Regions from separate parts of the Candidatus Planktophila sulfonica genome, predicted to be linked through region 1. Evidence: riboswitches for the same ligand, from Rfam matches in the RefSeq annotation. Region 1 holds a riboswitch; the other holds the start of a gene.
What was found. Region 1 has a riboswitch for S-adenosylmethionine ahead of A1sIA56_RS05760 (ABC transporter ATP-binding protein). Riboswitches for the same ligand answer to the same signal wherever they lie in the genome.
Positions count from the first base shown of each region.

Region 2: another riboswitch for S-adenosylmethionine. It lies ahead of metX (homoserine O-acetyltransferase MetX); the one in region 1 lies ahead of A1sIA56_RS05760 (ABC transporter ATP-binding protein).

Region 1 covers NZ_CP016773.1:1,119,192-1,135,464, forward strand. The annotation lists gene A1sIA56_RS05710 (hypothetical protein) at 1-552, opposite strand, end outside; gene A1sIA56_RS05715 (MaoC/PaaZ C-terminal domain-containing protein) at 549-944, opposite strand; gene A1sIA56_RS05720 (FAS1-like dehydratase domain-containing protein) at 941-1,330, opposite strand; gene rpmG (50S ribosomal protein L33) at 1,330-1,500, opposite strand; tRNA gene A1sIA56_RS05730 (tRNA-Met) at 1,600-1,673, opposite strand; tRNA gene A1sIA56_RS05735 (tRNA-Thr) at 1,728-1,800, opposite strand; gene A1sIA56_RS05740 (quinone oxidoreductase family protein) at 1,856-2,803, opposite strand; gene A1sIA56_RS05745 (FUSC family protein) at 2,931-4,103, opposite strand; gene A1sIA56_RS05750 (ABC transporter permease) at 4,122-4,877, opposite strand; gene A1sIA56_RS05755 (aliphatic sulfonate ABC transporter substrate-binding protein) at 4,889-5,869, opposite strand; gene A1sIA56_RS05760 (ABC transporter ATP-binding protein) at 5,908-6,684, opposite strand; SAM riboswitch class I at 6,691-6,778, opposite strand; gene A1sIA56_RS05765 (O-acetylhomoserine aminocarboxypropyltransferase/cysteine synthase family protein) at 6,894-8,204, shown strand; gene A1sIA56_RS05770 (CoA-binding protein) at 8,204-8,692, shown strand; gene A1sIA56_RS05775 (carbohydrate ABC transporter permease) at 8,717-9,604, opposite strand; gene A1sIA56_RS05780 (carbohydrate ABC transporter permease) at 9,601-10,512, opposite strand; gene A1sIA56_RS05785 (ABC transporter substrate-binding protein) at 10,565-11,875, opposite strand; gene msrB (peptide-methionine (R)-S-oxide reductase MsrB) at 12,024-12,425, opposite strand; gene A1sIA56_RS05795 (SDR family NAD(P)-dependent oxidoreductase) at 12,453-13,187, opposite strand; gene A1sIA56_RS05800 (enolase C-terminal domain-like protein) at 13,187-14,485, opposite strand; gene A1sIA56_RS05805 (aldo/keto reductase) at 14,552-15,529, shown strand; gene A1sIA56_RS05810 (L-rhamnose mutarotase) at 15,526-15,855, shown strand; gene A1sIA56_RS05815 (fumarylacetoacetate hydrolase family protein) at 15,868-16,273, shown strand, end outside.
Region 2 covers NZ_CP016773.1:466,754-483,026, reverse strand. The annotation lists gene abc-f (ribosomal protection-like ABC-F family protein) at 5-1,603, shown strand; gene A1sIA56_RS02430 (DNA gyrase/topoisomerase IV subunit B) at 1,614-3,734, opposite strand; gene A1sIA56_RS02425 (DUF7455 domain-containing protein) at 3,922-4,131, shown strand; gene A1sIA56_RS02420 (CDGSH iron-sulfur domain-containing protein) at 4,132-4,320, opposite strand; gene A1sIA56_RS02415 (RNA polymerase sigma factor) at 4,338-5,957, opposite strand; gene metX (homoserine O-acetyltransferase MetX) at 6,355-7,452, opposite strand; SAM riboswitch class IV at 7,463-7,578, opposite strand; gene A1sIA56_RS02405 (DUF4192 domain-containing protein) at 7,589-8,581, opposite strand; gene A1sIA56_RS02400 (hypothetical protein) at 8,578-9,333, opposite strand; gene A1sIA56_RS02395 (NUDIX hydrolase) at 9,404-9,871, shown strand; gene A1sIA56_RS02390 (ABC transporter ATP-binding protein) at 9,830-10,447, opposite strand; gene A1sIA56_RS02385 (FecCD family ABC transporter permease) at 10,438-11,412, opposite strand; gene A1sIA56_RS02380 (heme/hemin ABC transporter substrate-binding protein) at 11,409-12,326, opposite strand; gene A1sIA56_RS02375 (hypothetical protein) at 12,414-12,905, shown strand; gene A1sIA56_RS02370 (hypothetical protein) at 12,927-13,907, shown strand; gene A1sIA56_RS02365 (TetR/AcrR family transcriptional regulator) at 13,900-14,481, opposite strand; gene A1sIA56_RS02360 (ATP-dependent DNA helicase) at 14,486-16,273, opposite strand, start outside.

The sequences.
Region 1 (16,273 bases):
CATCAGTCCCCCGCGCCAACCCACAGCAACGAATTCGCGCTTTTGAAGTTCGGCAAGAACCGGAGCAATTGCATCACCTGTGAAGCGAGTGGATGGATCCATGATGACGATGAATTCGCTAGTGACGTTACGGAGCAGAGCATTTGCACTCTCGCCCCATCCGAAATCTTCAGTGAGCTGAACGAGTGACGTGCGTGAATCGAGTTCATCGACCAAGACGCCAGGGTCACCAACTATCAAGATGGCAATGGCGCACTGACTATGTTCTTTAATCGTTTTGATCGTTGCGACAGCATCTTCATGGAAGCCATCGATAATCATGGCAACGGTTATTTCAAATTTACCCGAATTAATAGGGCGAATATCGCGCGTGGATTCATAGGTAGGAAAGCGCTTCTTGGGGCGAAGTTCGTATCCCCCGGCAACATCTACTACTTCAAAACCTTGGGCAGCAATTTCATCGCGTAATTGATCTGAGAGCGCGAAGTTTCGTTCAGCGCGCGCTGCAAGGCGTGCCTTTGCTAATTCGTGAACTGAATCTGGTGCGCTCACTTTTTTACTACCGCTTTAGCCATTCCTAGGACTTTGACTCCTGCAGAAGTTGCGCTCAACGTCAGTGAGATTTTGCCATCTGCTACTTCAGCAACTGTTGCAGAAACGGTGAGATCAACTTTTTCGCCGTTAGGAACAATGACTGGCTTGGTAAATCGCGCGCTGTATTCAAGAACATTTGCTGAACCGCCTGCAAAGTCAGAGACGTACTTACCAACAAGTGCCATCGTGAGCATGCCGTGGGCAATGACGTTTGGAAGGCCTACAGAGAGAGCAAACTCTTCATTCTGATGAATTGGGTTCTGGTCTCCTGATGCATCGGCATACTGCTTAAGCAGTGCGCGATCGAGGAAGAAGACCTTCTCTTCCAAAACTGTTCCGACTTCAATCATGCGCGCACCACCAATGTGGACCACGCAGAGACAACCAGTTGTCCATCGCGATGAAGATCAGAGCGCACAGAGACAATTTCGTTGCCGGCAGCTACGCGATAGCTTTCGATGGTTGCAGCGCATGTAAGCGCATCTCCTGCTTTAACAGGAGAAAATATTTCGAATTTCTGATCGCCATGAACTAAGCGCGACCAATCGAGTCCAATTTCTGGACGTGTGAGAATTTCTTCGAATTGGGTCAGCGTGATGCGGATAGTGAAAGTTGGTGGCGCGATAGTTGTATCGGTTTCGCCGACAACAGCGCAGAAAGCATCGATTTCAGATTGTGAAACGGTAATTGAATCTGTACCAGCGAAGGTACTCCCGACCGAATCGGGGTTCAGCATTAGCGGGTTTCGCGGTGAAGTGTTGAAGACTTGCAACGTGGACAGAACTTCTTGAGTTCCATGCGGTCTGGATCGTTGCGGCGGTTCTTCTTAGTGATGTAGTTACGCTCTTTGCAATCCACGCATGCCATGGTGATCTTTGGACGAACGTCCGCGCTCTTACTTGCCATGGTCTTAACTCCTTCGTAGATGCTGCTGTAACAGGCGCTCAGATTACCCGAGCACCGTGTATTGGTGAAATCCGTGCGTATTTCACACGGTCGAACTAGTAGCGGAGGCGGGATTTGAACCCACGACACAGCGATTATGAGCCGCTTGCTCTACCAAGCTGAGCTACCCCGCCAAGGGTTGGAACAGACATATGTAGTACTTATTAAATTTTTACTTCTTTACTGCGAGCCCCCCACCGGAATCGAACCGGTGACCTTTTCCTTACCATGGAAACACTCTACCGACTGAGCTAGGGGGGCAATGGTAGAGAGAGGAGTCTAGGGCTTTAGGGGAAAAGTAGAAAATTCGCCCAAATTACCGCGCAGGATCGAGGGCAATCTTGCCCGTTGATTCACGGGCGAGCATTGATCGGTGCGCATCGGCTGCCTCGCTGAGTGGATAGGTCGCACCAATAACTGGCTTGAGCTTTCCATCGGCGACGAGTGCGAAGAGTTCGGCAACTACATCGTTAAGCATCTCTTTGCTACCAAAACAGTTTGCGAGCCAGAAACCTGAGACAGTCTTTGAACCGTGCATTAAAGATCCTGGATGAATTGGTGTCGGCGCAGTGCGTGATGCCATTCCGAATGTAATGATTTTTCCGAAAGCACCGAGCGCTGCAAGGCTGTGATCGAATGTTGTTCCGCCAACCATTTCGAGGACGAGATCTACACCGTGACCACCGTTTGCCTTGCGAAGATCTGCTTCAAGATCATTTGATTTCGCATCGACAACAACATCTGCACCGAGTGATGTAGCAAGTGCTGACTTGGAATCTGAAGAGGTAACCGCAATTACTTTGCCGCCCCACAACTTTGCTAATTGAATTGCAATCGTGCCAACGCCACCTGCTGCTGCATGCACAACAACTGATTGACCTTTCTGCAGATTTCCCATTGTCTTAAGCAAGTGCCAAGCGGTTGCGCCCTGCACCAACATGCAGAGAGCCTGCTGGTCAGTTACTGCATCTGGGATTGGAAAAAGTACAGATTTATGTGCAACTGCCTTCTGCGCATATCCCCCAGATGAAACGCTCGCTAGATAACGCTTTCCGTCATGGGTTCCAACAACTTCGATACCTGGAATCATCGGAAGAGATTGGGGCGATAGATAAGAGTTCTCTGTCTGGTGTGTATCTGCATAGTTGATACCAACTGCAGTCACATCAAGAACTACCTCGTCTGTACCAGCTACGGGATCAGCAAGATCCACGTACTTCATGACATCAGGACCGCCAAATGCCGTTATCTGAATTGCCTTCACTTAGCGCACGCGCAGCGATCTTCGAGAGCTACGCCTTGCAGAGCGTCTTCAATGTGCTCGCCACAGCCTTGCCATGTTGGCTTTCCGCAACTCTTGCACTGGACCTTGCTGCACATACACATTCTCCCTAGAAGTACTTAGAAACCGATTGCTTAATTCTATTCCAAAGCGATGCAGTCTGCTCGAGGGGTGATACTTCCAAAACCTTCATCTTGGCAGGTTCATCAGGAGTAATGACATCTTTGAGCGCCGGTGAATTCTGATCTAGCGAATCTGCGATTATCCCAATATTGGCAACGATGGAAAGTCCACGGACAATCTGCTCTTGATCAACATCCTTACCATCTTCAATCAAGGTCTCAGCAAGTGCGGATCCAGCCTCACGAGCATCATCTGTTGGAGATGATGAGAAATCGTTGATGTCATCTGGCAAATCGACATGAGCTGAAATTGCATAGCTAGCTGCCGAAAGGGCGACTGCGATTTGTTTCTTCGTAGAATCGGCAATACCTCCTTCAACGGCAGAATCAAAAAGTGTTCGCGCAATTGTGCGGACTTGAACGAGAGTATGTTCTGTTGCGATTCCTTCGATATACATCTCTTCTGCAATATCTTTTTCAGCAGTTGGAAACCAACGAGCATGGCTGCGTGCTTCAACTGATTGTGCACGAATCGCAGGAATTTCTTCAACAAGCAAACGAGCTTTCGCCAACCAGTTGCCAGCTTCCTTCTGTGTGTATCCTGCTGCCACGCCTTCAGACATCTGGGCAAGTAGCTCCGCCGCTTTCTGCGAAACTTCCTTGATTTGAATTCGCGCGCGATCAATCGGTGTATTTGGCACCGAGAAATACGAAAAGAAGATTGCTACAGCAGCGCCAATAAGCGTTGAACCCAAACGGTGAGTTGCTGTGGTCTGCGAAATACCAGGGCCGATAACAATCAGCGCTGTAACCGGGACGTTTACGGAGGCAACTTCACCGAGATGCAAGGCACGAGCAACTACAGCACAGAGAATGATTGTTGTAGCAATAGCTAGAAAACCAAAATTAAATAGTGAGACGGCAAGAAGGGCGGTTCCGGCACCGATCGCAGTTCCAATGATTTGACCGAAGCCTTCGCGGATAGATTTGTGTAGAGATATGCGAATACTGAGAGTAGAAACAATTGCTGCCACAACGCCGCCGCCTTCGACGACAGAATCACCGATAAACCAAGCGACGCCGCCAGATAATCCAGCAACGGCAATCTGGCGGACCCATTGTCTGCGGTCCGTGAATAATTTAATAAAACGCTTAAACATTGAGAGTGAGTTTACGCTCTACTTGTTCCAGGCGAGGACTCTCTTCTCGATAGTCGCGAGAATTAAATCTGAAGTCTTTCCCAAAATTGCTAGTGCAAGGATTGAGAAAATCACTATGTCGGTTCGTGCAGAAGCTTGGCTATCCACCAAGAGGAAGCCAAGGCCCTTGGCGCTTGCAATCAATTCTGCGGCAACTAAGAAGAGCCAGCTCTGAGCCAATCCAAGTCGAAGACCAGAAAAGATTTGTGGGGCTGCGGCTGGAAGATAGATTCCTTTAATGATTGCCCATCGCTTGAGGCCATATGCGCGGCCAACTTCCACGAGGTGTCGATCAACGTTCTTAATTCCGGAAACAACTGTTGTAAAGACAGGGAAGAAAGCACCGATTGCAATCAGCGTTAGTTTCGAACCTTCACCAATTCCAATCCAGATAATGAGGAGAGGTACCCAAGCAAGAGATGGCACTGCACGAATTGCCTGTAGTAATGGCGTAACTAGTCGATTAACAACTTTATTAAGTCCTGCAGCTGATCCAAGTATTAATGCGATGAGGGTTCCAAAGAAATATCCAAGAGCTACACGTTGAAGGCTGGCGCTGATATTGAGCCAGAGTTGATCGCGCTCATCGAGCTCTGTGATTACTTTAAAGACAGAAGAAGGCTTGGGAAGCTCACTCTCGGCGAAAGAACCATTGCTGCTGAAGTAGATCCAGGCACCAAATAGCGCAATCGGGAGAATGAGTCCCAGAAGGAAGTTCCCAAGCCGTCTCTGCATTTAATTAGCCTTTACTTCTTGAGCGCAGCGAATGCGAAAGAGGTGTCGTAGAGAGTGCTTAGCGCTGTCGTTGCATCTGACTGGGATCGAACTTGAGCTTCGTTAACCAAAATTGGCTGGATCGCCGCAAGTACACCTGACTGAAGTGCACCTGGTACCAATGGAACATTCACCTTCGTGCGACCGTTGAGAACTGTCTTGGCAACATCGAGATCGATCTTGGCCGATGTTGCAAGGATCTGTGCTGCCTTGTCAGGGTTTGCCTGAATCCAGGCGCGAGCCTTCTGGTAATTCTTAAGAACGGTCACAGTGATATCTCTATTTGACTTCAAGAAATCTTCACGTGCGCTGATGATTCCCCAAGTATTAAGAGCCTTGTTTTCATAGATGATCTTGCTTCCATCAACTTTTACAGACTGTGAAGTAATTGGATCAAGACCTGACCAGACATCTACGTCGCCACGGAGAAGTGCTGCTTTGCCGTCAGCATGAGCCAAGTTCACGATAGTGACATCTTTAAATGGATCTAGCTTCTTCGCAGTAAGTACCTGTAGCAAGAAGAAGTAAGGATCTGTTCCTTTTTGCGCAGCAATTTTCTTCCCCTTCAACTGTGAAGGAGTGATCTTTGAGCCCTTTGCAACAACGAGCGCGGCCCAGTTTGGCTGGCTAAAGACAGCGACTGATTTAATCGCAACGCCATTTGCGCGAGCAACGTAGGCAGCAACGCCAGCAGATGAACCAATCTGAATCGCATTTGCATTGAGGTTCTGGATTGCAGCAGCAGATCCTGCTGAATAGACCCAGTTAACCTTTGTATCAATCTTCTTAAGGTCTGTTTCTAGCCAACCTTGATCCTTGATGACAAGGCTGAGAGGGTTCCAGTTGGCGTAATCAAGATTGAGCGTGCGTTCTGCTGCCTGTGCAGGAGCTGCCGAAATACCGAGAGCGACTAGGGCTCCGACGATTACTGAAATAACAATATTCTTTTTCATTTTTGTTGTGCCTTTCGGATAAGTATTTCTAAGTTTGTTTAAGCGTGGATTCCGAAGATGGAATAGAGCTCTGTGCGAACTGAGGCCACTGACGCGTCTTTGCGATCTCGTGGGTGTGGAAGATTTAATTCAAATGTGCGCTTGATGCCTTGGCCACGTTCACCTAATACAACAATCCGGTCCGCGAGATAAAGAGCCTCATCAATATCGTGAGTAACAAGAACGATAGTTACTCCGGTTGTCGCAACAAGTTGTGACAAGAGGTCCTGCATCTGCAATCTGGTGAGTGCATCTAGTGCTGCTAGTGGCTCATCGAGCAGAAGTACTTGTGGCTCAGAGATCAATGCTCGGGATAGAGCGGCACGTTGTGCCATTCCTCCAGATACCTGTCGCGGCAGACATGCTGCGAAATCTCCGAGGCCAACTTCTGCAAGAAGTTGAAGCGCTTTTCCGTTGTCCTTACGCCCTCTTAAACCAAGCTCAACATTTTCTACGATGGTGCGCCATGGAAGGAGCCGAGGCTCTTGAAATACGATCGAACATCGATCATCGAGGCCAACAATTTTTCTTTCGTCAATTGTTACCTCGCCACTGGTTGGAACTTCAAGGCCAGCAATTAATCGCAGAAGAGTTGACTTGCCGCAGCCACTTGGGCCGAGCAACGCCACGATCTCTCCAGATTTGATCTCAAGGTTTACATCCTTGATTACAGAGAGTTCTTTGCCTTTGCGAGTAAATGACTTTGAAAGTTTCTTTAATGAAACGTTTGCAGCATCGGTTTTATGTATAACTGATTCTGCCAATGTAGAACTCATACTTCCCCCTCATCGTTACTAGCATTAGCACCGTTTTGGTTATCGGTTGCTGCGACTTCACTGAGCTAGTTCTCTCAGTCGCTCTTGATGTGAGGCAAAAATTAGCGTTTAATAGGCACAATTGCAAATTTACGAAACAGAGTTGTTGCGAAATGATTGCAGAAACCAAAGCACGGCATCAACCAATTTTTTGAACGGGAGAAGTTCTAATGTCAGAACGCCAATGGGGTTTTAAGACCCGCTCACTGCATGCAGGCTCATCTCCTGATCCACAGACCGGTGCTCGCGCCGTTCCGATTTATCAAACTTCGGCTTTCGTATTTGAGAACACTGAAGATGCCGGCAATCTCTTTGCTCTTCAAAAGTACGGCAACATCTATAGCCGCATCGGTAATCCAACAGTTGCAGCATTTGAAGAGAAGATTGCAAGCCTTGAAGGCGGCATTGGCGCTGTCGCAACAGCGTCAGGCATGTCTGCGCAGTTCTTAGTTTTCGCTGCGCTCCTTGAAGCAGGCGATCATGTGGTCTCAACTTCTGCCCTCTACGGCGGAACTGTTACGCAGCTCGATGTCACACTTCGTCGCTTTGGAGTCAATACTGATTTTGTAGTCAGCGATAAGCCTGAAGATTTCGCTGTGAAGATCACGGATAAGACAAAATTTATTTATGCCGAGATGGTTTCAAACCCTGCATCAATGGTTGCCGATATCGAAGGACTTGCAAAGATTGCACATGATGCGGGTCTTCCACTTGTTATTGATTCAACATGTGCGACACCTTATTTGGCGCGACCAATCGAATACGGCGCAGATATTGTCATTCACTCAGCTACGAAGTTCCTTGGCGGCCATGGCACCACACTCGGTGGCGTAATTGTCGATGCCGGTAAATTCAATTGGGGTAATGGCAAGTTCCCTTCAATGGTTGCACCTGTTGCTTCTTACGGTGGAGTCTCATGGTGGGAGAACTTTGGTGAATATGGATTCCTCACCAAGATTCGCTCTGAACAACTTCGTGACATAGGTCCTGTTTTGGCTCCGCATTCTGCATTCCTTCTTATCCAAGGAGTAGAAACACTTTCACAGCGCATGGCAGACCATGTGAAGAATGCAAAAGCTGTTGCCGAGTACTTGGATACTGATTCTCGCGTTGAGTGGGTTAAATATTCAGGGTTGAAGAGCCACCCACATTTCGCTCGTGCACAGAAGTATTTGCCTGAAGGACCTGGCGCGGTCTTCTCATTTGGCGTCAAGGGATCTGAAGGAAAATCAGGTCGAGAAGCAGGCGAGAAGTTCATCAACTCTGTGAAGCTTGCTAGCCACCTCGCAAATATCGGCGATGTCCGCACTTTGGTCATTCACCCAGCAAGTACAACGCACCGCCAGTTAACAGATGAGCAGTTAATCGAAGCTGGAGTTCCTCAGGATCTGGTGCGCATCAGCGTTGGAATTGAAGATATCGAAGACATCTTGTGGGATCTAGATCAGGCTCTCACCGCAGCGACAGGACGTGGCCGCTAATGACATGGACCGAACCATCTGCGCGTCAGCGCCTCGAGATGATGAAGAGTGCCAAGACCGTTGCAATCGTTGGAGCTTCAGATAACGCAGCACGTGCAAGTTACTTTGTCTCTACGTATTTGATGTCGAGCTCGCACTTCAAGCTTTTCTTTGTTAACCCACGACTTGAGACTCTCCTTGGACAGCCCGTGTACAAATCGCTGGCAGATATCCCTGAACACGTAGATATCGTCGACGTCTTCCGCAAGCCAGCAGATTGCATGGGAATTCTCGAAGAAGCAATTGCAATTAAGGCGACCACCTTGTGGCTACAACTTGGAATTACAGTTCCTGAAGTTGCTGAGGCGGGAGATAAAGCTGGAATCAATGTCGTCATGAACCGCTGCCTCAAAATCGAACATGCTCGTTTTCATGGCGGCCTTCATCTTGCTGGCTTCAATACAGGCGTTATTTCTTCGCAGCGAAATGCAAAAAAGGGCGAGAATTAATCTCGCCCTTTTGAGTTAAAGCTTTTATCCCTTTGTAGATCCTAGGGTTAAACCTGCGATGAATTGCTTACGCAATATGAAGAACATAATCACAGTAGGCGCGGCCGCAATGATTGCTCCGGCTGCCAACAAGTTGAAGTCTGTGACGTACTGACCCTGCAAGCGGCGAAGTGCTGAAGTGATTGGGCGCTTAGAGTCATCTGACATCAATACCAGCGCCCAGAAGAATTCGTTATAAATCCAAGTAGTCATGAGCACGCTGAGAGCAGCCAACGCTGGGCGCAATAGCGGCAAGATGACGTTGAAGTAGTGGCGGAATACGTTGGCGCCATCGATAGTTGCTGATTCAGAAATTTCCTTCGGAATGGTCTTCATGTAAGAAGAGAGAACGAAGGTTGCGAAGCCAACCTGGAATCCGACGTGGACCAGAATCAAGCCACCGTAGTTGTTGTACAGCAAGTTACGGTTACCAAATAGTTCGCCCACCCAGATAAACATCCAGAAGACTGGGATGTAGGTAAGAACGATCGGAAGCATATTTCCGGCTGTGAAGAGCAGGAGAAGTGTGAGATTAAATTTATATTGGTAGCGAGTTACAACGAAGGCAACGAGTGAACCGAAGAACAAGGTCAAGATCACTGATGGAACTGTCACGATAAGTGAGTTCAGTAGGTACTTACCAATTTCCATTTCTTGTATGGCGTTGACGTAATTATCAAAAGTAAGCCGACGTGGCCACGAGAAAATACCGTAGGAGATGATTTCGTTGTAAGGACGAAGAGATGTCCAGACAGTCCAGAGGATTGGGAAGATCCAGACGAAAGCGAAAATTCCGATGAAGATTGAGATAAAGGTGTCTTTACGCTTCTGGCTATTGCGATACTGCTCGCTCTGAACTACACCGGTGCTCATTTGAGATCCTCTTTAAAGCTAATTCGAAGATAGGTAATGATTGGGACGATGCAGAGCAGGAGAAGGATTACCGCGTAGGCAGCGCCCTTCATAGAGATTCCCTGTCCAGCGAAGTTCTGGAAAACCAAGAGGTTGAGCAATGGGAAGATGGTTGGGCTTCCGTAGATGATGTAAACCAAGTCGAATGCTCGGAGAGATTCGATCAAGGTAATGACCACGATGATGATGTTTACAGGCTGCATCGTTGGCAAAATGATCTTGCGGAAGATCTGCCATTCTGTTGCGCCATCGATAGCTGCAGCTTCTTTGAGCGCTGGATCAACAGATTTCAGACCTGATAAATAGAGAAGCATGATGTAGCCAATATGTCGCCACGATGCGATTCCAAGGATGACCCAAGTATTGATTTTGGGGTCGCCATAGATAGATATTGCATTTCCAATATCGCGACCCATAAGGCCCTGTACAAAACCACCTGGTTGCAACATGAAGTTCCAGATGATTCCGATGACGGCTAGTGAGAGAACTACAGGTAAGTAATAAATTGATTCGTAAAAAGCGTGACCCTTGATGCCGCGATCAATCTGATACGCCAACATGATTCCTAGAGGTGTTGCAATCAGCACGAAGAATGCGAGCCAAATTCCGTTGTTCTTCAGCGCCTGATAAAAAAGTGGGTTATTTACAAAAATATTCTTATAGTTCTGAATTCCAGCCCACTGAATATCCTTAAGGCGGATTCCGTTCCAATATGTAAACGAGAGAATAATCGTTACAACTGCTGGTACCCAGAGAAGAATAATTTGGAGAAGTGTTGGAATTCCAACAAATGTCGCGAGTGTAAAGCGATCTGTCTTGGAAAGAGTACGGCGGCTACGATTTTTTTTATCCGTAGCCGCCGTCTTCATGTCTTTAACTTACAATAGATTTAACTAATTAACAACTGAAGTTATTAATTAATTAGTTCTTTGGAAGTGCATCCCATTGTGCTTGTACGTTCTCGAGGATCTTGTTGATATCTGAAGGCTTCTTGATGAAGCTTTGGATAGCTGGACCAACAACTGGACCAGCAAAGTCTCCACGAGCATCGCGATCCAAGAAGAACATGATGTTCTTCGCTGAACCGAGAACAGCAAGCTTCTGCTTGTTGAATGCATCGTATGAAGAAGTATCAAATGACTTCGATACATAAATATTTGTATCTCCAGCCTTGATTGCTTCCTTAATACCTTCTGGTGAAGCCCAGAATTCAGCAAGAGCCTTACCGCCCGCTACGTTCTTACCGTTTGCAGCAACTGAAATACCATCAAGTGGTGCATCAATTGTGTCGATACCGAACTTAGGGTTGATTTCTGGGAATGGAACGACCCATAGATCGTCGTAATCTGCCTGTGACTTCGCCTTGAAGTCGTTAGCAAACCATGAACCCATCATCATTGCGCCTGTCTTCTTCTGGAGAAGAAGATCGCGCATGCCGTCCCATGAAATATCCATGACGTTTTCGTTCATGAATGGGATGAGCTGTGCGAAGTACTTGAATGTTTCCTTTGTGCGAGCATCTGTCCACTTTGCGCGACCGTTAAGAAGGTCGATGTGGTACTTGTAGCCGTTTACACGTGCGTTAAGGATGTCGAATGTACCCATTGCTTCCCAGCCGCCCTTTGCGCCGAGTGAGTATCCAACAAGACCCTTCTTCTGTGTAAGAGTCATCAACTTAACGAAGTCATCCCAGGTATCAATCTTTTCTGGGTTCATTCCAATTTCCTTAACCATTGACTTGCGGTAGTGCAAAGCCCATGGGTAGTAAGTTGTTGGAAGGATGTAAGGCTTCTTTGATACTGGGCTTGTTGCACCCTTGATTGCAGCTGTTGGAAGTGATGTCTTCAAACGGTTGATTTCACGTGTGAGATCAGCAAGAAGGCCCCTTTCACCGAAGTGGTTTGAGCGGTATCCAGCCATCCAACCGAATGCATCATCAGGTGATCCCTGCATGATCTGTGCGAAGTTATTCTGGAAGTCATCTGAGTTGACTTGCTGAGCAACAACCTTTGCACCGGTCTTCTTTGTGAAGGCATCGTTTACAGCCTTAGCAATCTTGTCTCCTGTTGCACCACCGCCACGTGTTGTCCACTTGACTGTGCTGCCCTTCAATCTTGTCGCTGCGCTTGCAGACTCTGCTGTGAGTGCGCTACCGGTTGCAAGTGCTGCTCCACCGATTGCTGCGCCCTTGAGTACTGAGCGGCGAGAAACTACGTTCTTCTCTTCTGACATTTTCGTCCTTTTCTCTAAGGTTGAAATTTCAACGAGCCTCGATTTATGAGGGTGCACAAATCTTCGACGTGCTGAATCTAGGGGTAGCAGGGGTGTTGAACCTAGGAAGTTCGGGTAACGAATTGGTAAAGATTGAAGGGGGTGGGGGTTAGGCCGGCTTCTCTTCTAGGTATAAAGCCACGGAATTGATACACCAACGCTCATCAGTTGGGACGTCATAACCCTCGCCAGAGAAGACATGGCCAAGGTGAGAATCGCACTTTGAGCAGCGAACTTCGGTTCGGATTCGTGGCGCGAGAGAGCGATCTTCAATCAGCTTTACGGCATCGCCCGCAGTTGGGGCGTAGAAAGATGGCCATCCGCATCCAGAGTGAAATTTTGTTTCAGATTTGAACAGTTCATTGCCACATGCCTTGCAACGATAACTTCCGACTTTATCTGTGTCCGTGTATTCACCTGTGAATGGTCGCTCTGTTGCACCTTCGCGCAGGACGGAATAAGAAAGTGGATCTAGTCGAGCCTTGAGCTCGTCTTCATTAATTTCACTCATGATGGCCGAATCGTATCGCGAAAGAAACTAACGCGGAATTCGAAGGCCCTGCATACCGCCATCGACGGCGAGCGAGGTTGCTGTGGTTGAACCCTGCAAAGGACTTGCAAGATAGCAAAGAGCGCGAGCAACTTCATCAGCGCTGACAAGTCGTCCTAGTGGTTGACGAGCTTCAAGTGCTTTGCGCTCTGCTTCTGGATCCGCGGCCTGTGCCAATAAACGTTGCACCCACGGAGTATCTGCAGTCCCTGGATTTACACAGTTCACGCGAATTCCTTCGGCAACATAATCATTTGCCATCGCCATCGTTAGTGAAAGTACTGCGCCCTTTGTCGAGCTATAAAGCGCGCGCTTTGGAATACCTGCAGTTGCAGCAACTGAACAGACGTTAACGATTGATGCGCACTTGCTCTTGCGAAGAAGCGGAAGTGAATATCGCGCTGTGCGAACAATTCCTACAACGTTGATATTCATGACCTTGTTCCACTCGTCAGATGGATTGGCCTCAACATTGCCTACAGCGCTAATTGCAGCGCTATTGATCAGAATGTCTAGTTGTGAAATCTTGGCAAAGGCAGCTTCGACTGATGCATCATCGCTGACATCGCATTGAATCCACTGACCGACACCAGCAAGACCGCCTTCAGCAATATCTAAACCAAAAACAGTGGCTCCACCATCAGCAAGCATCTTCGCAGTTGCGAGTCCGATACCAGAACCGGCGCCGGTTACAGCTGCAGTAAGACCTTTGAATTCAGACATTAAGCGTTTGCCCATTCTTTTCCATGTGGGAATGTGAAGTCAGCAATTGACTGTGCATGCATTTCTCCGCCGGTGCCTGGATCAACGGGAGGCATGTAATACGCATTCTGAATATTTGTTGGGACAACAAAGTGTTCGTGCAAGTGATCGACGAATTCGACAACACGTCCATCATGATGACCTGTCACAGCAACTGCATCAAACATTGCAAGGTGCTGAACGAGTTCGCAGAGACCGACTCCGCCTGCGTGAGGACAGACAGGGACTCCAAACTTTGCAGCCATCAAGATGTTGGCAATGTTCTCGTTAACGCCAGCAACACGAGTTGCATCAATCTGCATAAATGAGAATGACTTCGCCTGAAGCATCTGCTTAAAGAGAATGCGGTTCATTCCGTGCTCACCAGTTGCAACACGAACTGGAGCAATCGCCTTTGCAATTGCTGCATGGCCAAGAACATCATCTGGGTTAGTTGGTTCTTCAACCCAGTGAAGGTTTACATCGCCAATTCCCTTAATCCATTCGATTGCTTGGTTTACATCCCATACCTGGTTTGCATCGATAGCAATCTTGATATCTGGGCCGACAGCTTCGCGTGCAAGACGAAGACGTCGCTTGTCATCTTCAAGAGATCCGCCACACTTCAATTTAATAAGTGTGTAGCCGTCAGCAACTGCTTCCTTTGCAAGGCGGACCATCTTCTCGTCGCTATATCCGAGCCATCCTGGAGTAGTTGTATATGCAGGAAGTCCTTCAGCGCGAAGCTTTGCTTCATTTGCAGCGCGCTGTGGTTCAGCTTTGCGAAGAATTTCAAGTGCTTCAGCTGGAGTAAGCGCATCAGTGATGTAACGGAAATCTACGAGTTCAACAATCTGCTCTGGTGTCAGATCAGAGAGGAACTTCCAGAGTGGCTTCTTTGCCTGCTTTGTAACGAGATCCCATGCAGCGTTAACAACTGCACCGGCAGCCATTTGAGTAACGCCCTTTTCTGGTCCGAGCCAGCGAATCTGTGAATCGCGAACCAAGCTACGAGCGAAGTCGCCCATGCTGGTTGCGAGATCTGCAACATCGCGACCAACTGCGTAAGGAGCAAGCTGCGCAATCATGTCGCACTGCAAATCATTTCCGCGGCCGCAAGTAAAGACAAAGCCGTGACCTTGCAGCGAAGGGTCATCAGTTTCAAGGATGAGAAGAGCGGCCGAATAATCTGGTTCCTTATTCATTGCATCGGAACCGTCGAGACCACGTGAAGTTGGGAATCGAACATCTACAGTTTTAAATCCAGTTACCTTAGGCATGACATCCCTTTACTTGTTTGAAAACTGACTCTTCGCTTGAACTACAAAATCATATATGATGAATTTATGGCGCGATATAGCGAAAAAGTTAAATTAAAGCGTTCAAATCTTGAAGTAACTCGCATGGGGTTAGGTACTGCCCCTCTCGGTGGATTATTTAAATCTGTTACCGATGAAGATGGCGAAGACCTTCTCAATACTGCTCTCGATCTCGGTATCAACTACTTCGACACTGCGCCGCAATATGGCCATGGAGTCGCTGAAATGCGCGTAGGTAAGGCGCTCCAAAAGACTTCCAAACCTTTTGTTATCGAGACCAAAGTTGGTCGTGTTCTTCGCCATGTTGAAGGCGTCGAACCAGAGCAATGGTTCCCAGATGCACCGCGAAATATTGTCCCTATCTATGACTATTCCAAAGATGGAATCAAGCAAGCATTTGAAGAGAGCCTCGAGCGATTAGGGCTTCCACATATCGATATTGTCTTGATGCACGATGCTGAGGATTACATCAAAGAGGCAACAGAGAATGCATTTCCTGTTCTAGCCGATCTTCGTTCACAAGGCCTGATTAAAGCTATTGGCCTCGGCATGAACTATGTAGAACCAGCCCTTGAAATCATGAAGGGAACAGATCTCGATATCGCACTTATTGCCGGCCGATTTACTCTGCTTGATCAAGTCGCACAGAATGAACTCTTTCCATACGCGCTCAAAAATAGTATTGATATCTCTATGGGCGGAGTTCTTAACTCTGGCGTCCTGGCTAATCCAGTTGCTGGTGCTACATATAACTATCTTCCTGCCTCTGATGAAATCATCGCTCGCGCCAAGGCAATCTGCGATTTCCTAAAAGAGCGCGATGTACCGCTACTTGCTGCAGCGCTGCAATATCCATTGCGCCACCCAGCTGTAACAACTGTCATTGTTGGTCCACGCACCTGCAATGAGCTCGAAGTAAATATCGAAAACTTTGAGCACAAACTTCCGGATAATCTCTGGACCGAACTTGAAGATGCAGGCTTGATTGCGAAGTTGGCTGTATGACCATCAAGCGCATCGGCCAAGTAATCGGCATTAAGCCAGAAGAAATTGCAGAGTACGAACGCATTCACGAAAATATCTGGCCAACTGTTGCAGCAACGCTCAAGCGTGCCAATATCCAGAATTATTCAATTTTCCGTTACGAGAATTTGCTCTTCGCATATATGGAGTACACAGGCACGGATTACGAAGCAGATATGGCTCTCATTGCCGCAGATCCTGAGACCCAGAATTGGTGGAAGATCACTGCTCCGATGCAGGTACAGGTTTCCGAAGCGCGCGATGGCGAGTGGTGGCATACCCTTCACCAGAACTTCCACCTCGACTAACGAAGGATTGCAATGAAATTCTCAGTACTTAAAACAAAAGATTCTCAGTACCAGTTTGCAGTCACCGTTAATGGAGTACACAAATCAATAGATGGGCTTCCAACTCTGACAGAAGCTATGCATCTCACTCTCGAAGAACTCAAGGCACGTACTGCTAGCGCAGGTGCTGAAGTATCCGGAGAACTTGCAGCACCTATCGCCTTTGAAATTGAACTCTGGGGCGCAGGCGTTACCTACCTTCGTTCACGAGATGCACGTAAAGAAGAGAGCGGCGTCCCAGACGTTTATCAACGTGTCTATGAAGCAGATCGCCCAGAGCTATTCTTCAAATCAACTGCTGTGCGTGCTCGTGGAACTGCTGCGCCAATCGGTATTCGTTACGACTCTGAAGCCTCAGTTCCAGAACCAGAAGTAGCTA
Region 2 (16,273 bases), 650 kb from region 1:
CCAAATGATCTCCACATCCGCTCTTGAACTCCGTGCCGGAGCGCGCCTCTTAGTATCTGGCGTTAATGTGCGCATCAACCATGGCGACCGCGTCGGCTTCGTTGGCCGTAACGGTGCTGGTAAATCAACTCTTGCAAAAGTATTAGCTGGCGAAAACCTGCCTGCAGGTGGCGGCGTTCAGCGCACAGGAAAGATTGGTTACCTCCCCCAGGATCCTCGTACTGGTGAAGACCAAGGAACAGCTTTAGATCGCATCTTGTCTGCCCGCGATCTCGATCAAATCGCTGCGCGTATGACCCAAGTAGAACAAGAGATGGCAACTACTGAAGGCGCCGAACTAGAAAAAGCTTTGGAACGCTATACACGCGTTGATGCAGAGTTTTCAGCAGCCGGTGGATATGCCGCAACTTCTGAAGCCGAGGCGATTGCAACCTCTCTGGGAGTTTCAGAGTCAGTATTTAACAACCAGCTCGACACGCTCTCTGGTGGTCAGCGTCGTCGTATCGAGCTTGCTCGCATCCTCTTTTCAGGCGCTGAAACACTTCTGCTCGATGAGCCTACAAACCACCTTGATGCTGATTCGATCATGTGGCTGCGTAACTACCTCATCAACTATGCCGGTGGATTGGTCATCATCTCCCACGATGTGAACTTGATTGAAACTGTTGTCAATAAGGTCTTCTACATCGACGGCAACCGTAACGTTATCGATGTCTACAACATGGGTTGGAAGCAGTACCTCTTACAGCGCGAACAAGATGAACATCGCCGAAAGAAAGAGCGCGCTAACGCCGAGAAGAAAGCTGAAATTTTGCAGAAGCAGGGCGAGAAGATGCGCGCTAAGGCTTCTAAGGCAACCGCGGCTCAAGGAATGTTGCGTCGCGCAGATAAATTGCGCGCCGGTCTTGAAGATGTTCGCGTTAAAGATAAGGTCGCAAAGCTTCGTTTCCCTACACCTGCTCCTTGTGGCAAGACTCCCCTATCGGGTGAAGAGCTTTCTAAGAACTACGGATCTCTTGAAATCTTTACCGACGTTTCTTGCGTTATCGATAAGGGCTCACGCGTTGTGATCTTGGGACTTAACGGAGCTGGCAAGACCACTCTTCTTAAGATTCTTGCCAACCAACTTGAATCCGATACCGGAAAAGTTGAACATGGCCACGGTTTGAAACTCGGCTACTACGCCCAGGAACATGAAATGCTCGACTTCGAGCGCACCATTCTTGAAAATATGTTGTCCTCAAAGGATGACTTGCGTGAACCAGAAGCCCGTAACGTTCTAGGTTCATTCCTCTTCGTTGGCGATGATGTTCATAAGCCAGTCAAGGTCTTATCTGGTGGCGAAAGAACTCGTCTTGCACTCGCAACATTGGTTGTATCGGCTGCAAACGTTCTGCTTCTCGATGAGCCTACAAACAACTTAGACCCAGCATCTCGAGAAGAAATCCTTGGAGCCCTTGGTGAATACCAAGGCGCAGTCATCATGGTTTCTCACGATGAGGGAGCCGTGCAAGCCCTTAAACCAGAGCGCGTGATTTTGCTGCCTGATGGCGATGAAGATATTTGGAAAGAAGAGTACTTCGACTTAGTTTCGATTGACTAAAAACTAAGGCTTAAGCGTCGATCTGTTCGCGATCGATCTCAGCAGTTGCAATAAATTCCTTACGAGGAGCAACTTCTGAACCCATCAAGAGCTCAAACATCTTCTCAGCAGCTTCACCGTCTGGGACAGTAATGCGGCGAAGCGTACGAACATCAGGATCCATAGTGGTTTCACGGAGCTGATCAGCATCCATTTCGCCAAGGCCTTTGTAGCGCTGAATTGGTTCTTTCCAACGCTTGCCGTTCTTCTTCAAATCTGCGGTGACGCTCTTCATCTCATCATCTGAGTATGTATAGATGTATTCACCCTTCTTGCCGCCTGCGCCCATTGTTTCAATGCGGTGCAGTGGTGGAATAGCAGCAAAGACGCGTCCGGCATCGAGCATTGGACGCATGTAGCGATACATCAATGTAAGCAAGAGGCAGCGAATATGCGCGCCGTCAACGTCAGCATCTGACATCAAGATAATGCGGCCATAGCGAGCTTCATCAAGTTCAAATGATTTACCTGAGCCAGCGCCAATAACCTGAATGATAGATCCGCACTCCTTATCATCGAGCATCTGTGAAAGTGATGCCTTCTGAACGTTAAGGATCTTTCCGCGGATAGGCAAGATTGCTTGGAATTCTGAGTTTCGGGCAGCCTTTGTTGTGCCTAGCGCTGAGTCACCTTCTACGATGAAGAGTTCGGTACGAGTGACATCTTCTGAACGACAATCGGAAAGCTTTGTTGGAAGTGATGAAGATTCAAGAGCGTTCTTACGACGTTGAATATCTTTATGAGCACGCGCGCTAATTCGTGTGCGTGAGGCATTGGCAATCTTTTCCATGATCAACTTGCCGTTGGCCTTATCAATACGACGAGTTGTTGCGAAGAATTCCTTCAACTTGTCGGCAACGACTGCCGAGACAATCTTTGTGGCAGCTGCTGTGCCCAAGACTTCCTTGGTCTGACCTTCGAACTGTGGCTCAGACATACGCACTGTGACAACGGCTGTGAGGCCTTCCATGACGTCATCTTTAATGACATCGGCTTCATTCTTCTTCAAGATACCTGCGCTGCGCATCGCTTCGTTAAATGCCTTCGTGATTGCGCGCTCGAAGCCAAGTACGTGAGATCCACCCTTTGGGGTAGCAATGATGTTCACGAATGAGCGAAGGGTTGAATCAAAGCCAACGCCCCACTTCATCGCGATATCAACTTCCATATCGCGCTCGACATCAGTTGAAACCATGTGGCCCTTATCGTCGAGAACTGGAACAGTCTCTTGATAGTGGCCAGTACCGTAAATACGAATTACTTCACCAACTGGTGCATCTGGCTGCAAGAAGTCGCAGTACTCAGAGATTCCGCCCTTATGGAAGAAGACCTGAGTGGTCTTCTCTTTCTTGCGGTTATCGTTAACGGTGATTGAAAGTCCTGGGACCAAGAATGATGTTTGGCGTGCTCGTGCGTAAATATCTTCAAGATCGAGTTCAGCATCCTTCAGGAAGATCTGACGATCTGACCACCACTTAGTGCGTGTTCCAGTTACCTTTGCAGAAATCTTGCCGATAGTGCGAAGACCTGATTGCGGCGTGAATTCAGCCTTTGGTCCATCGCCATCGAATACGCCAGCGACGCCGCGCTTAAATGACATCCAGTAAATCTTGCCGTTACGGTCGACTTCAACATCAAGGCGTTCTGCAAGTGCGTTTACAACGGATGCACCCACACCGTGGAGACCGCCGGAGGCAGCATATGAACCGCCACCGAACTTTCCACCTGCGTGGAGCTTGGTCATAACAACTTCAACGCCGGTAAGGCCAGTCTTTGGTTCCTTATCGACAGGAATACCGCGGCCATCATCGTGAACTTCTACAGAGCCATCGGCTTCAAGATTAATCTCGATCTTCTTGCAATGACCTGCCAAGGATTCATCGACAGAGTTATCAATAATTTCCCAGAGACAGTGCTGAAGGCCGCGGGAATCGGTTGAACCGATATACATACCTGGGCGCTTACGAACGGCATCGAGACCTTCGAGGACAGCTAAGTCTTTGGCGGTATAGGAATCCTTAGAGTCCGCCGCTACGTCGAAGTTCAATTCATCTGCCACGGTGGCAAAGGTTAGCCAGCGAATGGTTCGCATCTGGTTAAGCGCGCCGAAGGTCTCATATATTGATTAATTAGGGTGAGATATCTCAAGAAAATCGATATTTCACACAATATTCGAATCTTTTTACCGAGCGGGGAATAAAGAGAACTGGCATGATGTTCCATAGATGTACAGAACTTCCCACAGACCAAGGCAAGACTGAAGCGAAACGGAGAGCGCGATGACCGAGCAAGTAATCCTCGAATCCACACCTCTAAATGCCCTCGATCGATGCGATCGTTGTGGCGCACAGGCTTACGTGCGTGCGATTTTGGTAACTGGTGGCGAACTCATGTTCTGCGCACATCATGGCAAGGAATATGCCGAAAAGCTTAAGACTGTCGCTGCAAAGATTCAGGACGAGTCAGAGAAGTTGGTTGAAGTTAAGTAATTACTCTTCTTTACGAAGGCCCTTATGCGAACCATCGCATAAGGGTTTTTCTTTTGATTGACCACAACCGCAGAACTTTGGATTCTCGATAGTTTCAATCACATTGCCATCTGCATCGACGATATCGACAACTCCTGTGATGCGAATAGATCCGCTCTTAGGGTTGATAAAAGCCTTTGCATCAGACATTGCGAAAACCGATCTTTTTAATCGAGGTAATCGCGCAATGACTGCGAACGTGAAGGGTGGCGCAGCTTCGACATTGTCTTTGATTCGATCTGACGAATACGTTCGCGGGTTACGCCGTGAACTTTGCCGATCTCATCAAGGGTCTTTGGCTGACCATCTGTAAGTCCGTAACGAGCCTTGATCACATCAGCCTCACGGTTGGTGAGCCCACCGAGAACCTGCATCAACTGCTCCTGCAAGATCGTGAATGTCACTGATTCTTCTGGCTTTACAGCTTCAGAGTCTTCAATCAAATCACCGAATTCGGAGTCGCCTTCTTCACCAAGTGGTGTGTGAAGCGAGATTGGTTCGCGACCGTACTTCTGAACTTCGACAACCTTTTCAGGTGTCATATCGAGCTCCTTAGCGAGCTCTTCAGGTGTTGGTTCGCGACCTAGGTCTTGCAGCATCTGGCGCTGCACGCGTGCAAGCTTGTTGATGACTTCAACCATGTGAACAGGAATACGGATTGTGCGAGCCTGGTCTGCCATCGCGCGGGTGATTGCCTGACGGATCCACCATGTTGCGTATGTCGAGAACTTATAGCCCTTTGTGTAGTCGAACTTCTCGACAGCACGGATAAGACCGAGGTTTCCTTCTTGGATCAAGTCGAGGAACAACATTCCGCGACCTGTGTAGCGCTTTGCAAGAGAGACAACGAGACGAAGGTTTGCTTCGAGCAAGTGGTTCTTTGCGCGCTTTCCATCTTCAACGATCCACTCGAGCTCGCGCTTAAGCTTCTTATCAATCTTCTTAGTGTTCTTCAGCGCTTCTTCAGCAAAGAGGCCAGCTTCAACGCGTGTAGCAAGTTCTACTTCAAGCTCTGCGTTAAGAAGTGCTACGCGACCGATCTGCTTGAGGTAATCCTTAACTGGGTCAGCTGTTGCACCTGCTGTAAGAACAGTCTGTTCTGGTGGGAGGCGCTTGATTTCAATCTGAATAAATCGGGCCTGCTCGTTGAAGAAGTACTGCAAATCTTCAAGGTTCTTGAGGTAACCCTGGTTTACAGCTTCTGCAATCATCTTCGCTGATTTCTCATTGAAGGTATTCATCGCAAATTGCTGTTGGATCTGCTTGAAGGTCAGAGCCTTTGCATCAGCCTGATCAATATTGTGCTTAGGAGCGACTTCAACGCCCTGAATCTTGCCGTTGATTGCTTCAAGAACGAGGTTTACATTCTTGAGATCCTTCTTATGCTTTTCGCGCTCGTTCTTATCTTCTTCTTCATCATCTGCATCGGTATCAAGAAGGGTAAATGAACCTTCTTCATTCTTTGTCTCATCTGAGAGAGTGACGACGCGTGGCTGATCTTTTCCATCTGCCTCTGCATCAATGATTTCAGCAGCTTCAGCGATAAGTGTTTCTACATCTTCGAGCTCGACTTCTTCGACAACGATTTCATTGCCATCTTCATCGAGAACAACTGCAGCCTTGCCGCCCTTTTCTGCGGCTGGCTTTGGCTCTTCCTTCGGTGCAATGAGAGCAAGCTGTGCCTTCGACAAGATGCGGCTTGGTGCGCCAAGTCCGGCCTTTCGTGCCTTCTCAGTTGCTTCTGGAATTTCAATGTCGAGCTGGCGTGCTTCAAGAGCGAGCGCCATAAATTCTTTCTTCACTGCCTTGCGGTAATTATCAATTCCGCTCGCTGCAAGAGTTTCAATGATCTCTTTCTGGCGCGCAACTGCGTTCTTCAAATCAACGAGTTGTTGTACTTCCTTGGCAGAGAGATCTTTCTTCAGTTCAATCTTGACTGGCTTTGCTGGTGCAACCTTCTTAACCGGTGCTGCCTTCTTAGCTGGCGCTGCCTTCTTCGCAACTGCTTTCTTTGCAACGACCTTTTTAACAGGTGCCGCCTTCTTTGCAGGAGCTTTCTTAGCTACGGCCTTCTTTGCTGCTGGCTTTGCTGCAGCTTTCTTGCCCTTTGCCTTGTTTTTGAGCGCACTAAATACAGCCACAATTGTCCTTTGGTTGTTTTCTTCGAACTTCTCGAAGCAATACCTATATTGTACCCGCAACCTTCAAGGCGTGCCGAATCGCATCGCCCATCGCCTCTGCCTCAACTAAGAATCCATCGTGTCCAAAGTCAGAACTGATGGTTATTGGCGCATCTGCAGTCGGAACTAGCTCAGATATCTCAACCTGAAGTCGAGGTGGGAAGAGGCGATCGGTATCAATCGAGACCACAACGACCGGAACTGTGATGGCTTCAAGGGCTGCTGCCACTCCTCCGCGGTCGCGGCCGATGTCATGTGAGTTCATCGCATCAGTCAGAGCGATATAGGTATTGGCATCAAATCTCTTGGCCAGCTTTGTCGCCTGGTGGTCCAGGTATGACTCAACGGCGTAACGGCCGGTCTCATCTCCCTGAAGCTGGCGGCCAAAGCGAACATCCATCTCAGATTCGGTGCGATAGGTCAGGTGCGCGATGCGGCGGGCAATTCCCATGCCATCGATTGGTCCGCGCTCTTGCTCGTAGTAATCGCCATCATTGAAATGTGGGTCCGCTTTGATGGCACGAATTTGAATCGAAGCTGTGCCGATTTGGTCTCCTGTGGCAACAGCTGATGAACCGATGGTGCAGATTGCACCGACGCGATCTGGAAGTTGGACAGCCCATTCCAGCGAACGCATTCCACCAAGAGATGGACCAACTGCCAATAGATACTTATCAATTCCAAGTGCATTACTGAAGGCAACTTCGGCGTTGACCATGTCGCGAATCGTGATGATGGGAAAGCGTGAACCGTAACGTTTTCCATCGGGAGCAATACTTGAAGGACCAGTAGATCCTTGGCAACCACCAATGACATTGGGACAGACGATGAAGTATTTATCTGTATCAAAAGGAAGACCAGGACCAACCATCTGTGGCCACCACCCTGTGACATCAGACCAACCGGTCATCGCATGGTTAATTAAGATTGCATTGGATTTATCTGCGTTGAGAGTTCCCCATGTTTGATACGCGATAGTGATATCTGGCAAGGTCTCGCCATTTTCAAGAAGTAAGAAACCAATCTTGACGAACTCACGATCGCCTGGGTCATCGCCCTCAAGCCACGCACCGGTGACATCGAAGTTAGGTGTTCTGCTCATAGAAAAATCCTTCACGCACTTGCAACTGCGCATTACACGCACCTGCCTGGTCGTCACCCGGAGCACCCCACCGCGGTGGAGGGTTGCCGTCTCATCAGCCGGGGCTATCGATGAGAACTCGTGACCGGTGTAAATATTACCCGAAGATTGTCGCCACCACTTTGGGGTGAAGTTCAGCCCGCATCGCCGTAAATGAGTGAGGTGGCCAGCCTGCAGTGAAGACTCGTCGCAGAAGGAGGGCTAAGGAGTACTGGTCATCATCATCGAGCGCCCGGTCGAGCGCCTTATGTGCCAACGCTCCTTCTCCGCGCTCGTACGCCATCGCCGCAAAGAGAGAAGCAATGGGAGCAACAAAGCCACGGGGTGCGATGCGCAGAAGTTGATGCCACATCGACCAGTAATGATCGGCGCTCTCTTCAGAATGTGAACCTAGCGCAAAGTCGCGCACTTGAATATCGCTCATACGACCAATAACCCGAGCTACTAATTCACGATCTTCGGCGCCTCGCCCTTCTCGGTATTCGCCCGCCAAATCAATAATCGCCGTTGCACCATCGCGCTGTAAATCATTGAGTTCTTCAGCATCACTGGAAACGATGAAGGCCAGTACTTCATCCTGCCAACTCAGTTCAAACGAAGACGGAACGGCAGCGATGGATTGCACAAGACCTTCAACTGATTCGTACGGCATCGGGTGTCCTGCGATGACATGTTCGGCAGCAATTCGTGAAGTATCGAGGTCAGGAATTTCACTTCCTTCAGGCGGGCAACATGTCAGATCTGTGCAGAGCATCGAACGGAATCGGTTATTGCGAACGACCAGGGATTCCTTGATATCCAGGCCCGCGCGGATAAGAGCCGCAGAAGTATTGATAACAGCGCTTTCGGCATCGCTTTCGGATTCACCGCTATAAGCAACGATAAATGCCCCATCGGCTTCTTCGCGCACTAAGTGGGAAGCAAGTAAGTCATAGCTTTCAGGTGCAATATCGCTCGGTAAATCAACGCGCATCGCCATACCAATTGTTTCGTTCTTCAGTGAAACAAGGACGAGAGAACGATCTGGGTGGTAGCCGATAAGAAATGGAATTGCGGCAAGTAGATCGTGAGGGGAAGTAAGGGTTGTCATGGTCTGCCTTTCTTATAGAGAACGGGTGGAGTAAAACGAGTAGGTGCTGCAACTACGGTGATGGGAAGAATGGAGACGGTGTCGATCTTTCCTGGAATTTGCGCGGTGACTCCGCTGATGGTGAAGCTGCCTTCCCACCGCGTTATAAGTTGAATTAAGTAATGGCCCGGATTGGAATAGGTATGTTGGATTTCGCCTTCGGGATAAGGAGCGCCAACTTTTCGCGTTACAAATACAACGCCATCTCCGTAATGCCAGAGAAAGGTTGGTTTGAGCTTTACATCGACTACCTCGCCAACAATCTCAATCTTCTTTGTGATGACTTCAGGAATATCGCTCCAGAAGAAGACTGGAACTTTGATCAGTGGCTGAAAAGAAGGTGAATATGCGATTCCGGCACTTGGCAGGATTTCAACTAACTTGTCGCTCAGCGATGTTGCACTTGCAGTAGCTGATGGCGTGGGTTTCTTTCGCACCACTGGCTTCTTCGTTGACGTAATTACTTTGGGCTTTGCACTTCCTGTCACCTTTGGCTTTGGCGCAACTGGCTTTCGCACAATCGCTTTGCGAGTCTTCACAGGCGCTGGTGCCACTGCCTTCTTCTCAGGCAGACCACTTCCCTTTCGCCCCTCGATGATGATCTTTCCATCTTGGGTATAGACATCAATGCATGCCTTTTCTATGCAATCTGTGGCATGTGCGGGAAGTGCAATAGATGTAAGGATTAATGAGAACGCAATTAACTTCTTCATGCGCGGGAGGGTAAGTGCGCGTGTACCGCTTTAAAGTTCAAAAACTACGAACTGTGGATACTCTAGGAGTATGACTGCGCGCGATGGTGATGGCTGGATCGAATGTGCATGCGGCTCAAAACATTGGGGCAAGCACGGCGCAGCAGGCCTTTTGATTATTCGCGATGGTTCAGTCTTCTTGCAGCATCGAGCACCATGGGTGCATAACGGCGATACCTGGGGAATTCCAGGCGGTGCTCGCGATTCGCACGAAACAATTATTGAAGGCGCTATCCGAGAAGCAGTTGAAGAGACCGGTATCAAACCTGAAGATTTGCAGCCCGTTCATACCTTTACTGATGATCACGAAGGTTGGAGCTACTCAACCGTTATCGCCTTCGCCAACGAGAATCTAGAGGGCCACGAATTAAACGATGAATCTCATGAAGTGCGCTGGGTGAAATTTGATGATGTCACGCGACTACCGCTACATCCCAGCTTTGCAAAAACGTGGCCGTTAATTCGCCAATGTGTTGATGACTTGATCGCACCACGTTAAAGCTTCTCTATCGATATGAGCAATCACCACAACGGTCTTTCCAGCATCGCGTAATTGCTTTAAATAGTTAATGATGCGGACTTTACTCGCGCTATCTTGCGCTGAAAGTGGTTCATCGAAGAGGTAGACCTCGCTATCGCGAATAAGCGCCCGGGCAATCTCAATACGTTGCGCCTCACCTCCTGAAAGAGTTGTAACTCTCTGATCGGCATAGTGATTAATTTCTAAGGCAAGCATCACTTCATCTACCTTCAGAAGCGCTTCACCGCTCTGGCCCATTTCGATCACTTCACGAGCGGTGTATGAAAGCCAATAATTACGATTTTGTTGCACGACGCTGCGAATCTTTGCCTGCTCGGCATCTGAAAGCTCGCACAGATTTCTATCACCAAAGTAGATATTGCCCGCGATTAATGGAAGGTCACCTGCAATTGCACCGAGTAGCGAACTCTTACCACTTCCATTGGGGCCGATAATTGCAGTGATTTTCCCGGGTTCTAAAGTTGCGCTGAAGTCGCGCACTACAACACGAGCTCCACGTTCTATAGAGACGTTTTCAATCTTTACTAGCGCCATATATCGCCGCTTTTCTTAAGCGTGGCAATCAGGATGGGCGCGCCAATTAATGAGGTGAGTAAACCGATTGGAAGTTCGAAAGGTGGAATGAGTGCGCGCGCAGCGGTGTCGGCGATTAATAAGATTAGTGCGCCTATAAGTCCGGCAAAGATAACTAAGTTTCGATTTCTTGGACCATGTAAGTAGCGAGCAATATGTGGAGCCGCAAGTGCTAGAAAAGCGACTGAACCAACGGTTGAAACAGTGACAGCGACGAGAGTTGCTAGAACTGCAAATGTGGCAAGACGGATTCGGTATGCGTTAAATCCCATGTGGCGAACGGATGAATCTCCAAGTGAGAGTAAATCCAATCGTGGCGCCATCTTCCAGGCAAAGAGCGCGCCCGCAACAAGGATCGGTGTGAGTATCACCAAATTCTTGCCTGTCACCAATGAGAGCGAACCAAAGGACCAGAATGAAATGGAACGCGCATCCGGACGACTAATTGCAGTAATGGTCAGACCGACAATGGCGTTGAGAATTGCTGAGACACCGATTCCAATGGTGATCAAGGAGAGAGCTGATCTTGCTAAAGAGAATGTAAGCAGCGTCGCAGCCAGTGCGCCAACTGCTGCGCAGATAACTGATCCCAATGATCCGATAGTGACAACGTTGAGAAGGACGCCGAGAAGGACGCCGAGTGAAGCACCGGCAGATGTACCGAGAATCGCAGGATCGGCGAGCGGGTTATTTGTTGAACTTTGAGCGAGCGAACCAGCAATTCCAAGTGCTGCTCCAACTAAAAGCGCAGCTGCCACACGTGGGGCGCGGATCTCCCAGATGATTTGATGTGATGGTGATTGTGTATCAAGAAATGGATTAAAGATGTATCGCCAGATATCAATTACATCAGCGGCCCCAACAGAAAGTGCGAACATCGAGAGAAACGGAACAGCTAGTACGAGAGGCGCTAACCGCTTAATCATGGCGCCACCTTCTGCACCGCTGTTGCTAAGCGATTAATCAGATTTGGAGTGCGCGGACCAAATGAGAGCAAAAGCGAATCGTCGACAGCAATCACTCGTCTATTTTCACCAGCATCTGTCTGCGCAATGCCGGGCAGCGCCAGCAAGCCATCTACTCCCCCAACCGAATCAAGCCCTTTGCTCATGACAAGAATGATTTCTGGGTTGAGTGAAAGTATTGATTCACTTGTCATTGCAGTAAAAGGATTCGAGAACTTTTCGGCTCCGACATCGATTGAGCCAATCGCTTGGATCAGTGAATCCGCACCCGATTCTTTTCCGCCAATCAGGTATATGGCGCTTCCGCCTCTGAGATAGAGAAAGGCAATTCTCTTCTTCACTTTGCTCTGCGTAGAGATTTCGAGAGTGCGAGCCATCGCACGATTGAGAGCTTCACCGCTTTGTGGAGCACCAATCGCTTGGGCAATACGCGTGACCTTTAATGGAATGTCGGCAAGGGTCCAGGCTTCAGGGGTTTGAACCACTGCAATGCCAGCGCTCCTAAGCGCTGCTAGTGCAGATGCTGGACCAGTTGATTTATCAATGATTACTAACTGCGGATTAAGAGCAATGATTTTCTCAGCGACTACTTGATGTCCGGAAGTAACAATCGGAATATCGCGCAACTGATTATCGGTACTTGCAATATCTCGACCGATGAGAATCGACATAAAACCTAGGGATGCAATTATTTCAGCCGAACCATTGGCCAGCGCGATGACTCGAGTTACTTGAGGCGCTTGCGTTGTGGAGACATTTACTGCTTTTGCCGAGGAGATTTCAAGAACTGCGCTCTCTTGCGACGCGCAACCAGAGAGAAGTAAGAGCGTGATAGTGGCAACAGAAATCAACGAAATCTTGGCTCTGGCACGCATGGATATATCCTCTCAAATTTCTTTCCGACACGTCTGCTGGTCTTGTCGGATAACGCTGGATCAAGCGAACTTTAAGATTTTGGCCATATGAAGATGCAAGCGTCGCTGATGGCCTTGATGGCACTGGGAATCTCCATGCTCTCAAACACTGCCTCTTGGGCGGCTGCAACTGCTACAGGTGCGCAAGGCCAGAGCATCAGCATCAAGAACACCACTGTTAAAGCAGGATCAGATATTCGAGTTACAGGGAAAGGTTTCGATGAAACCATCGGGATCTATCTTGCCTACTGCGTACAGCCAAAGAAAGGTGTTGCACCTTCACCTTGTGGAGGCGGCGCAGATAAATCAGGCACTCAAGGTGTTTCTCACTGGATATCTTCCAACGCTCCGACATACGGCAAAGGGCTAGCTACTCCATTTATTCCTGGGGGTCGCTTCTCTCAGAAAGTTACCGTTACCAAGAAGATAGGCAAATTTGATTGCACCAAAGTTACATGTGCAATCACCGTGAGATCAGATCATCTACACGAAGGAGATCGTTCTCAAGATCTCTTTATTCCAATAACAATTTCAAAGTAAGAAACTACTTAAGGAGAAGAAATGTTGTCACGACGTAAAAGAGCTATCGCCCTTGCCCTTGCCATTGGATTGATTGCCCCAGCTTCGATGGTTACCCCAGCGCAGGCTGAAACATTTGCATTCGCAAGCAGCCCGCTGACAAATCTTGATCCAGCAGGAGCAACCATCAACGGTGGCTTCACTAAATTCCCTACAAAAGCTGGACTCTATATTCAGCAGTGCATCGCACCCGTCGGAACAGCGCGCCCAGTAACGTGTAGTGACACCATTCAGTTATGGGTAACCGCAGCGGGTGGACCAGGAACTACAAGCCCAACAGGCCCAATTGCTTTGAAGGTCGCCAGCTCAATCACCGGTAAAGGTGTCACCGTAGATTGCACTACAGCGCAATGTGGGCTCTTCTTCCGCTTTGACCACACAGCTCCAACAGATTTCTCGGAAGATAAGTTCTACCCGATGACTTTTGCTATGGGGGCAGCAGCACCTGTACTTGCAGCTGATGAAATCACCGTCACTCTGAATGGAACTCCGCTAGTGCGCAACGTTCCACGTAACTTGGCATATCGCGCAGAGGCAAAGATTGTTGCCACTGCAAAGTCAGGGCTCGCGGTCAACTTCACATCACTCACACCTGATTGCACATTTTCTAATGGAATCTTCACTGCACTCAAGGGTAAAGGCCAATGTGCACTTGGATATTCGACTGCAGGAAATGCAACGACAGCTGCAGCAACTGGAAACTTCCCGTTCATCTTGGTGCCAGGAACTCAGAAGATCGTTGGCATGACAAAGTCCATTAAAAAGAACGGAACAAAGGCGCTTCCTCTAGAGACAAACTTCGGTAGCACCATCACCTACAAGTCTTTGAATAAGAGCTGCGCCGTTGAAGGAAATCTTGTGAGCGCAAAGAAATCTGGAAAGTGCAACTTAAGCGCAACAGCCGGAGCAAAGGCAGATACCTGGCAAGCTTTGGATCTAACTATCTCAATCCCTATTAAATAAGGGCGCGGATTCCAGCGATGCAGAATCGTGAGGTCATCGAGATCTCTGATTCTGCATCGTTTCCGCTTTCAATGCGCTTTGTCGCAACATCCGTGGCAGCTTGAATAAGCGAAAGCGCCTGATGGATATCGGTAACACCTAAACCCTGTAGGTTCTGAGTAAGGGAAGAGAGCAAGCGGCGGTGAGCTGTACCAATCGCGGCACTTCTTTCTTGCGGCAGCTGAGTTGAGTTCAGTGCCTTTGCCAAGAGATGTCTGCCATCTGCAACATAAATAAGTGAAGTCGTAATCCATTGTTCGATTGCATCAGTTGGTTCAGAAATCCCAGCAATCGCTTCTTCGAGAGTAAGTGAAAAAGTCTGAAGTTCATCGATGATGAGATCTGCGATGAGATCTGAGCTGCTGGCGAAATACTCGTAGACAGAAGTTCGCGAAAGTCCGGCACGTTGCGCAACTGCAGCAACAGTGACTGCTTCTCCGCCAGATTCGAGAGCTATCGCTGCTGCAGCTTCGATGAGCTGGTTGCGACGCCAGTCTCGGTGCTGCGCAAGCGATGTGGTCGAAATTCTCGGCATTCCCCTAGTCTTCCACGCTGCTCGCAAGTCTGCGCAGTGAATCTCGTACTACCGCCCCATCGCTAGTGCGCCATAGGGGCGGCATCGAGTTAAGTAGGACACTTCCGTAGCGCTTTGTCACAATGCGTGAATCAAGAATTGCCACGACCCCACGATCATCAATACTGCGAATCAATCGCCCCGTACCTTGCGCCAATAACAGCGCTGCGCGCGGAACTGATACCTGCATAAATCCACTTCCACCTGATGCATCGGCTAAGGAAGAACGGGCAGACATCACTGGTTCATCAGGACGCGGGAAAGGAATGCGATCGATAGCGACCAAGATGCACGAGTTTCCGGGAACATCGACGCCCTGCCATAAAGACATTGTGCCGAGCAAGATTGATGTTTCATCTTTAGCGAAACGTTCTACCAATGGACCCACTGCATCGCCACGTTTTTGGGTAATGATTGAAATCGGTAGGTCCACCAATACTTTGCGCAGATGAGCATCGGCTGCCTCGACTCCGCGCCATGAACTAAAGAGAGCTAATGTGCGGCCGCCAGCTGCATCAATCAGTTCGCCCAGTTCATCTAATACCTCTTGGCTTGGACCATCACGGCCTGGTTCAGGAAGATGCTTAGGCATATAGAGAACGCCTTGATTAGCGAAATCAAAAGGAGATCCCACATCGAGCATCTGTAAATTTGCTGGGTCTATCTCGCCAGGTTTGATCTCTTCATCAGAGTCAGAACCGACAACGAAACCAATGCTGCGCGCCATCGCATCGAAATTATTTCCAACTGTCAGCGTTGCAGACGTTGCAATCACTGGGTTTTGCGTCAGCAGATTGCTACGTAAAACATGCGAAACCGAAAGTGGCGCCAAGTGCAGAGTTGAAAACGTTGGCTCGTACCAGAGCACATGCTCGTTACCCATCTTGAGCAACTTGCCTGCTGTTGTTGCAATCTCTTGGACCGCGCCCTTAACACGAGCACGCTCAGCATTCTCATCAGGATCAATAATTTCGTCATCAGCATTAATCAACTGCACCAGCGCAGAAGCTGCTTCTTTCACCTTACGAATCGGTGCTTCCAGTGACATTGGAATCTCTTCGAGTCTTCCTTGCGCCGAGAAATCGCCCTTTACATCTTCGCCGTAATCAGCCATCGCATCATGAAAGCTATCTGCTGCATTGGTAAAGGCATCCGATGGCTTGCCAGGCATGTACTTACGGGCCATTGCAGCTGCGCGTTGAACGCGACCAGATGTTAGCTCTTCGGTAACTGCTTGCGTCGTGCGATCCATAAATTCGTGCGCTTCATCCAGAATCACCGCATCGCGTTCAGGCAAGATGGGATGCGAATCAACGATCTCAATTGCGAGCAAGGTGTGGTTAGTAACGACAACATCAGCATCTTGCGCCTTCGCCTTCGCCTTCGCTGCAAAGCACTGGGCTCCCCACGCACATGAATCAGCGCCCACACATTCGCGCCCCGATAAAGAGTTGGCTGCCCATACTCTGCGATCTACTTCTGGAGCATCATCACGATCTCCCGAAACTCCAGGAGTCTTCGCCCATGCAATCAGACGCTTTGCATCTTTCTCTAGATATGAAGCCTCGAGCAAAAGCTCGCCATCAGGGTCAGGCTCATCTGCATTCATCTTCTGCAGACAGACATAGTTTCCTACGCCCTTGTAAATTGCATACGTGATGTCGCGACCTAAAGCTTTTTCAAGTGCTGGAACAACAGCCGGTAAATCGCGTTCTACTAGCTGGCGTTGCAGCGCAAGAGTTGCTGTTGCGAC